DNA from 4 places in the Pseudoalteromonas sp. R3 genome. Region 4 is predicted to be linked to each of the others. Evidence: predicted binding sites of a transcription regulator. Region 4 holds the regulator's gene; each other region holds the start of a gene.
What was found. Region 4 encodes sigma-54, which starts transcription at its own class of promoters, with help from an activator protein. Its sites were predicted from a motif close to GTTGGCACGNNNNTNGNNT; they were not measured.
Positions count from the first base shown of each region.

Region 1: the regulator sigma-54 is predicted to act here: its motif matches at 1,402-1,420, upstream of ELR70_RS05300 (YggN family protein).
Region 2: the regulator sigma-54 is predicted to act here: its motif matches at 1,074-1,092, upstream of ELR70_RS18990 (flagellar basal body rod protein FlgF).
Region 3: the regulator sigma-54 is predicted to act here: its motif matches at 1,074-1,092, upstream of ELR70_RS20945 (LruC domain-containing protein).

Region 1 covers NZ_CP034835.1:93,906-96,111, forward strand. Annotated here, with positions in the region: gene ELR70_RS05295 (PLP-dependent aminotransferase family protein) at 1-532, shown strand, start outside; gene ELR70_RS05300 (YggN family protein) at 582-1,364, opposite strand; gene ELR70_RS05305 (hypothetical protein) at 1,680-1,862, shown strand; gene ELR70_RS05310 (cytochrome c) at 1,956-2,206, opposite strand, start outside.
Region 2 covers NZ_CP034835.1:3,169,792-3,171,997, reverse strand. Annotated here, with positions in the region: gene flgE (flagellar hook protein FlgE) at 1-1,014, shown strand, start outside; gene ELR70_RS18990 (flagellar basal body rod protein FlgF) at 1,129-1,893, shown strand; gene flgG (flagellar basal-body rod protein FlgG) at 1,912-2,206, shown strand, end outside.
Region 3 covers NZ_CP034835.1:3,600,714-3,602,919, forward strand. Annotated here, with positions in the region: gene ELR70_RS20940 (hypothetical protein) at 110-859, opposite strand; gene ELR70_RS20945 (LruC domain-containing protein) at 1,137-2,206, shown strand, end outside.
Region 4 covers NZ_CP034835.1:434,455-436,660, reverse strand. Annotated here, with positions in the region: gene lptB (LPS export ABC transporter ATP-binding protein) at 1-591, shown strand, start outside; gene ELR70_RS06855 (RNA polymerase factor sigma-54) at 636-2,144, shown strand; gene hpf (ribosome hibernation promoting factor) at 2,170-2,206, shown strand, end outside.

The DNA of each region.
Region 1 (2,206 bases), 340 kb from region 4:
TGCCCAGCCCGGTGAAGTATTGACCTGTTCGTCGTTTTCTAAGACCGTTGCGCCCGGCTATCGGGTGGGCTGGATGTTGGCCGGGCCATATAGTGCCCGGGCAAAGCGCTTTAAGCGTGCGCTGAGTTGTTCAGCTCCTATGATGAATCAATGGGCGCTGGCGGATTTTATGGCCAGTGGCGAGTTTCAGCGGCATCTGCGCCAGTTACGTAAGCGACTTTATGACAACAAGCAGAAAATGCGCCTGGCAGTGCAAAAGTACTTTCCGGATCACGTCCGGGTCAGCGATCCCAAAGGAGGCTGTGTATTGTGGCTGGACCTGGGGGAGGGCTATGATGGCGGCTTGTTCTTTCAACTTGCGCTTCAGGCTGGGATAAGCGTCGCACCGGGAGCCATATTCAGCGCCTATGAGCGTTACCGTAGCTGCGTGAGGATTAGTTATGGCTTGCCCTGGTGTGAACATATGGAAGGTTATGTGCGCACGCTGGGCACTCTGGTGGCACAAGCGAAAAAGCAGCCACACATGCGATAAGTGTTGAGCTTATGCAAGTGTGGCTGACTGTGCAGGGATAAACCGAGGTTTAGCGGTACGCGAACAACTGATACCCTTTCATTTGGGGGATCATGGCGCTGAGCTGAGATTCTTGCTCTGCAATGGTCTTGAAGTTGCCACACAAGGCGTCGGCTTGCTGCTCCAGCGCTTTTGCCTGGTGCTCTATCTTTTGTTCAATTTCGGCACCCAGGTTTTCCATGCGCTGCTCAAAGCGGTCCATATCGCCGCCTGAGCTCACCATTTCAGAGCCGATTGCGACCAGCAGGCTGCCAATGGACTCCATCATGGCGCCTTCTATTGCCTGTTCTATTTTTTCTTCAAACTGGTGTTCAAATTGCTCACCGAATTCATTGAAAGCCTGCTCACCCATCACAAAGGTGCCTTGCTGATAAAACGCGCCTTCAATCTCTGTATGCAGTTCATCCATCAGGCCCGACAAGGAATCGAAGTTGTGCAGATTAAATGCGGTTGCCACTTCCTCAATGGCGACACCAGCTAGTTCTACGCCCTGCAATGCAATACTGGCCACTTTGGGCAGCTCGGCTCTGAGCGTATCGGCATATGTCTGCATGGCCATGCGCTCATCCTGGTCCAGTGAAACAGGTTGATCTGCAATAAACAGGAAGCCCTGTGCATCTATCATCACAGGCTGACCATTACCGTTTTTGATATAGACTTGATCAGGGGTGATCTGTACGTCGTTTTTAAAATCAACAGCGCACTCATCCGTGCTGACAGAAAAATGGTTATCTGTGTGGGCTGCTACCTGGGTAGATAACGCCAACGTTGAAGCAAGCAGTATAGTTTTCATAATAGTGGTCCTTGGGGTGTTGATGACGAAAGTTAACCAACAAGAACAGTGCCAATTTATTAAGGTTTTGATTAGTATAGAAATGCTGTGTTTTTCTATACGATGCTTTGGCTGTTTTGTTCATCAATCTGACCAAAAAGTGGTGCTTTTGACTAGTGTGTTTTTTGCGCAAACACATAATAAAAAATTTTTATCGTATAGATAAAAATGTCTTGCTTTTCAGCGCCTGAATTTAGCGCTAAATACTATTCTTAAGCAGGCCATCATTGCATGAACTGCCGGACTAATTAGCGAATTTAAGTTTTGGAGCTTATCGTGGGTAAAACATTTTCCTATGATCCGTTAGATGAAGATTATGAAGACGACTTTGGCTCGTTAGACAAAGAGTTGCAGGCCCAGCAAAAGAAGCGGGTGAAGCGTCGTCTGGATGATTACTTGGAACAAAAACGCCTGAAGCGTAATCTGGGAGAGGATGATCTAGATTTCTTAGATGATTGAGCTTGTATGCAGGTAACCCCGGTTCGCGGTACGTTTACCTTGTTTAAGCGTTAAATGATAAGGCAGCATTCGCTGCCTTACTTGTGTTGATTGTTAATCTTTGAACGAGTTGTGACAGTCTTTGCAGCCCTTCGCCCAGTTTTTAAATGCTGCACCAATGACTTTCTTATCGCCCGACTCCGCCGCTACAGCTAGCTTTTGAGCATAATCTGCGAATGCCTGTGCTTTACTGTCAAAGGTTGCTCTGTCAGACCAGATAGCTGGCAGGGCATCTGTTGCGCCTTTATCTGAACCCGCCGGGAATGCTTCCCATGGCATGGCAGACAACTGGGCTGCATTGTTCG
Region 2 (2,206 bases), 1.8 Mb from region 4:
CTCAATAAAGATAATTTTATTGTTGATGCCCAGGGCAACTTCCTGCAAGGTTTCCCTGTTGACCCAAGCACAGGTGATACGACATCGGTCAGTTTGAGTACCTCTGCTGCATTACAGATCCCAGATGCATCAGGCTCTCCTCGTGCAACGACAAATGTTTACACTTCATTTAACCTGGACTCAAGAGTAACGTCGCCTACACTAGCATTTGATCCAACGGTAAGTGCTTCTTATAACAGTTCAACGTCTACAACGATTTATGACAGCTTAGGTGAGCCGCATACTCTCCAGATGTATTTTGTTAAAGAAGATCCTGCAACAAACCCAAACCAGTGGCAGGTTTATGCAACTTTGGGTGGGCAGTTAGTAGGCCCAGCAGGTGACGGTAGTGTAGCTGGACCAATTACCGAGTTTGAATTTGATTCTAATGGTAACCCCGCTTCAACAGGTGATCCTGGAGTGCCTGTTTCGGGCCCAACTTTTGACCCGTTTAACATTCCTGCGGGTGCAGGCGCTGGTCTGTCAACATTATTGACCAATGGTGCAACTTTCCCGAGCAATATCCAGATGAACTGGCGCGATGAGGCAAATACTAAGCCACCGACACAGTTCGCGAGCCGCTTTGAAGTAAAAGCACTTGAGCAAGATGGTGCTACAACAGGTCGACTTGCAGGTATTGATATTGGCTCCGATGGTAAAATAGTGGCATCTTACAGTAATGGTGACTCTACTTACCTGGGTCAGGTTGCAATGGTTCGCTTTTCAAACTCGCAAGGCTTGCAGCAGGTTGGTAACACTGGATGGAAAAAGAGTTTAACATCAGGTGAACCTATCGCGGGTGAGCCAGGTTCAGGTACGCTGGGAACCATCAACTCCTCAGCACTCGAGCAGTCGAATGTTAACCTGACGAACGAACTGGTTGACCTGATTAGTGCACAGCGAAACTTCCAGGCAAACTCTCGGGCACTGGAAGTGAACTCAACACTTCAGCAGAACATTCTGCAGATCCGATAATCTACTTCATCACCTCCCAAGGCCGCTTAATGCGGCCTTTTCATTTTCTTGACGAACATGTTGGCATCTATATTGCTTTACTCAGTATAGATTGAACAATTTTAGGTCGTTCCCATGGATAAAATGCTGTATGTCGCTATGTCTGGTGCCAAACAAAATCTGGTTGGTGTCGGACTGAAAGCGAACAACCTGGCCAACGCCAATACCACCGGGTTTAAGGCAGACTTTGCACAGGCCCGCTCTATGCAGGCTTTTGGTGAAGGGCTTCCTACCCGCGTATTTGCTATGCAGGAACGTCCGGGGACCATGATGACGGGCGGGGCTATCACTGAAACGGGACGTGATCTTGATATCGCTGTTGATGAAAAGTCCTGGATCAGTGTGGTGGACGCCGCAGGTGAAGAAGCTTATACCAAAGTTGGTACGTTGAATATCACCTCTGATGGCGCATTGGTCACCAGCCATGGTCGTCAAATTATTGGCGAAGGTGGCCCAATTATTTTACCTTTGCCGGTAGAAAAGGTGGTGTTTAGTGACGATGGCTCGATTCAGGTCCGACCCCAGGGTGCACCTGCCAACTTTTTGGAAGTGGTCGACCGATTGAAGATTATTAGCGCAGACAATAGCAAACTTGAAAAAGGCAATGACGGTTTGTTCAGACCAAAAGAAGAGCTACTAGAAGATGGAGTGTGTGGGTTTTGTGAAATCTCCCCTACCGCCAAGGTAATGAGTGGCTATCTGGAAATGTCTAATGTAAATCCAGTTCATGAGATGGTGGACATGGTAAACCTTCAGCGCCAGTTTGAAATGCAGATGAAACTGATGAAAACAGCTGAAGAAATTGATGAGCGACACACTTCGCTCCTGCGTATCGTTTAAGAGAGTGAGGTAAAGATTATGAACCCAGCATTATGGATCAGTAAAACCGGCTTAGATGCCCAGCAGACTGATATATCAGTTATTTCAAATAACCTGGCGAATGCTAGTACGGTCGGCTATAAAAAGAGCCGCGCGATATTTGAAGACTTACTCTATCAGAATATTAACCAACCCGGTGGGCGCTCCTCTCAGGATACCGAACTGCCATCAGGTTTGATGCTAGGCGCCGGTGCCAAAGTCGTGGCAAACCAAAAAAACTTTTCGCAAGGTAATATGCTGAGTACAGAGAACTCATTGGACTGGATGGTTCAGG
Region 3 (2,206 bases), 1.3 Mb from region 4:
TTTAAAGTTTTGATTTTAAATAGATTAGTTGATTTTCAGTGTGTTTTTAAGAAGTAAAAGTGCGTTGCATTTTGGGAATTTTTTTATTTTGAGAAGCGCCATGCGGCGCTCACAGAGAAGGAAAATAACGCGGATATAGCAGCTGAATTTGCGCAAGAGTAGCAGGAATACGCAGCTGAACCACGCCCAGCTTGTCTGCCTGCTGATCGGGTCGGGACAGACTATAACCCAACAACAGGCGTGAACATTTAAAAATAAGAGTATGGAAACACTTATCCAGCCAGGAGCATTTCAGCGGTCCGTAATTAAAGTGGCGAATGTAGTCATTCAGCTCTGCATCATAGGTATTGTTCCAGCGTCGGTCGAGCTCCGCCACCCCCTCACAGTTGTTGGCATAATGGATCACATGGCCATTTTCACCCCAGCCTATCCCTTGCGACTCAGCCACAGGCTGAGTCATGGCCACAATCAGAGTATCGAGCCACTCAATCGCCTCAGTGCAATTGCGCATCAGCATCACCCCGGAATTAAACGCGCCGCTGTAGCCTCTTGCCAGATGTAAAAAGGTGTTTTCGTCATATAACACCTCTAGCGCCGGGCAAGTCTGCTGAATACAGGCGTCAGCATCCACAAACAGGACCTGTTTATAGCCAGAGCGCAATGCGGATTTGAGCAAGAATAATTTGAGCCAGCAGCACTCCGCCCCCAGCCTGTTTAACCAGGGGCGCGTAACCACCACATAATCGTATCCCATGCGCCTGGCGTAGCGGCGCTGGCTGTTTAGATAACGCCGGTAGCGCCACTGGTAACCATTCAGGGCGATGCTAAACACCAAAGTGTGTGATCGAATCGTGCTCATACTCACCTCCTTTATCGTTTTTCCTACTCAAGCAAGTATTACACCGATCGCAAAAAACAGCAGTTCAGGTGCGCTTATTCGCTGCCAGCCTGTGTGACTGCCAAAATTAATTAGCTATTTTCTTGTTTGCAAAGCGCAATGCAGTGCAATTTGCAAAAAACCCACTTACCGCTCAAACAAAAACCATAAACCACTGATAATAAACACATTAATTTTTGGCATGCTTCGTGAAATAGTCCATACAGAAAAACCTACACCCTTTTCATTTGGAGCGACGATGATGAAGCGATTTAACCTGCTGTACCCCATACTGGCCTCAGGGCTACTCTCTTTTACCGCTGGTGCAGTCCAACAAGTTGATGGGCAATATGTCTGGCAGTTCCAGTCTGGACAGGCATGGCCCGGTGGCTACAACCAATCCACAGGTAAACCTGATTCGCTGATTTACACACGCGACCAGTACAGCCCGGAGTTTTTCCAGCGCATCCAAAATGCGCTGCCAGAGGCCAGAGTAAACGAGGCCTTTATCACTGGCGATGAAGGCTCGACCATTCACCTGAATGAAGACGCCGAGGTATTTATTACCTTTATCCATGAAGGTGCGGGGTACAAAAACTCTTTTGGCTACTTCACTTTTGATCCGCAGAATCCCCCGCAAACCCCAGAAGAGATCCAGGAAACCATTGTCTTTCCAAACCTTAGCTATCCTCACCTGACTAACGGACACCGCGTAAGCATAGGTGAATTCCCGGCAGGCACCAGTATCGGCTTCTTTATCGCTGCGAACGGCTTTTGGTACTACACCGGCGTAAAACCTTTTAAAACTCCCTACTATTATTCGTTGTCTGACCTTAACCCAGAAAGCGACGAAACCTTGCGCCAGCATTGCGTGCTGTTACTGGATGAGGAACAACAGGAAGTGGTAATCGGTTTTGAAGATTTGCCGCGCACCTGGGGCGATAACGATTTTAACGATGCAGTATTTAGTGTTAAAAGCTCCCCGGCTACTGCAATTTCGGCCCTTAACCTGACGGTGATGCCAGAACAAAACGACAGTGATGCCGATGGAATAGAAGATGAACTGGATGAGTTTCCCAACGACTTTAATCGCGCTTACAGCCAGTACTTTCCCAGCGCACAAGGCGTAACAACACTGGCATATGAAGACAACTGGCCCGCACGCGGCGACCACGACATGAACGATTTGGTCGTCAAACAACGGATCCGTATGACCTACAATGCCGACAATCAAATTAGCGGTTTCATCATTAACGGCTGGATCACGGCGCGTGGTGCAGCCTATCAAAACGGCTTTGGGCTTCGTCTGATGAACAGCGATCCGGCGCT
Region 4 (2,206 bases):
TTTTACATGATCGTCGGCCTGGTGCCCAGTGACAAAGGCAGCATTCACATTGATGATCAAGATATTACCTTGCTGCCTATGCACAGCCGGGCAAGGTTAGGCATTGGTTACCTGCCTCAAGAGTCCTCTATTTTTCGCAAACTGACCGTCTATCAGAATCTGATGGCCATTTTGGAAACCCGTAAGGAGCTCAATAAAGAGCAGCGGGAAGTCATCCTCAACGAGTTATTAGATGAATTTAATATCCAGCATATTCGGGATAGCCAGGGCATGGCCTTGTCGGGTGGTGAACGTCGCCGGGTAGAAATTGCACGTGCCCTTGCGGCAGATCCAAAATTTATCTTATTGGATGAGCCTTTCGCTGGCGTTGATCCCATTTCGGTGTTAGATATAAAGAAAATTATAGAACACTTAAAAAACCGCGGCATAGGCGTGCTGATCACCGACCACAATGTACGTGAAACGCTGGACGTCTGTGAGAAAGCTTATATAGTGTCACATGGTGAACTGATAGCAGCAGGCACCCCGGAGCATGTTCTGGCCGATCAAACCGTGCGGGATGTCTACCTAGGTGAGCAATTCAGGCTATAGTTATAAGATTAGAAGTAAATAACAAAAAGGATTGTTAGAGATACATGAGGCAATCGCTACAGCTGCGCATGGGGCAGCAACTGACAATGACACCACAGCTGCAACAGGCTATTCGTCTGTTACAGTTGAGTACGCTAGATCTCCAACAAGAAATCCAAGAAGCGCTTGATAGCAATCCTTTGTTGGAAGTGGAAGAAGGTGAGTCTGAATCACACGATAATGAAACACAGTCCAAATCGGATACTGAGTTAGAACAACATGCGACCAATGATAATGACAGCTTTGAGGACTCGGCTGTCAGTGACTACGAACAAGACAGCGATGCTGCATTAAACAAAGACACTGTGAGTGACGATCTGGCAATGGACGTCACCTGGGATGAGTACATCAGTGCCGCCCCGGCAAGCAGCTCAGGCCCTATGCCTGAAGATGAAACCATCTATCAGGGTAAAACCACAGAGACGCTGCAAGAATACATGATGTGGCAACTAGAGCTCACCCCCTTTAGTCCAACTGACAGGGCCATCGCCCTGGCAATAGTCGAAGCCGTTGACGATGCAGGTCTGCTGACTATCAGCTGCGAAGACATTGTTGAGAGCATGAATCAGGATAATGATGAAGAACTGATAGAATTGGATGAAGTCGAAGCAGTACTAAAACGTGTTCAATTATTTGATCCCGTCGGTATTGCTGCGCGCAGCTTGCAAGAGTGTCTGTGTATCCAGCTCAATCAGTTTGACTCTGCCACTCCCTGGCTCTCTCAAACCAAAGAAATTCTGACAGAACATATCGATCTACTCGCAAGTCGTGACTACCGAACTTTGATGAAAAAGACTAAGCTCAAAGAAGCTGAGCTTAAAGAAGTCATGACCCTGATCCACAGTCTTAATCCAAAACCTGCCGCCAGCATAGTGCAAGAAGAGGCCGACTATGTAATCCCGGATGTTTCGGTCAAAAAGGTGAAAGGTCGCTGGGTTGTTGAACTAAACCCGGACTCTATGCCGAAGATCAGAGTAAACGATCACTACGCTGCAATGTCCCGTTCAGTAAAGTCGAGCACTGACAGCCAGTTTATCCGCTCGCACTTGCAAGAGGCAAAATGGTTTATTAAAAGTCTCGAAAGCCGCAATGAAACTTTATTGAAAGTTACCAATTGCATTGTGCAACAACAACAGGCATTCTTTGAACATGGCCCCGAGGCAATGAAGCCGATGGTACTCAATGATGTGGCCGAAATGGTCGACATGCATGAGTCCACGATTTCACGTGTAACAACGCAAAAGTATATGCACACGCCACGCGGTATTTATGAGTTGAAGTATTTCTTCTCAAGCCATGTCAGCACTGAAAACGGAGGAGAATGCTCTTCGACAGCAATCAGAGCATTGATCAAAAAGCTAATTGCCGCAGAAAACACAGCTAAGCCATTAAGTGACAGCAAAATTGCGGATGTATTGGCAGATCAAGGGATCAAAGTGGCTAGACGTACAATTGCCAAATACCGAGAGTCTTTGGCTATCCCACCGTCGAATCAGCGTAAAAGCTTGATTTAGACGTAACTACAGAAGGAAAATGCTTATGCAACTAAATTTAACTGGTCGACATGTAGAAATCA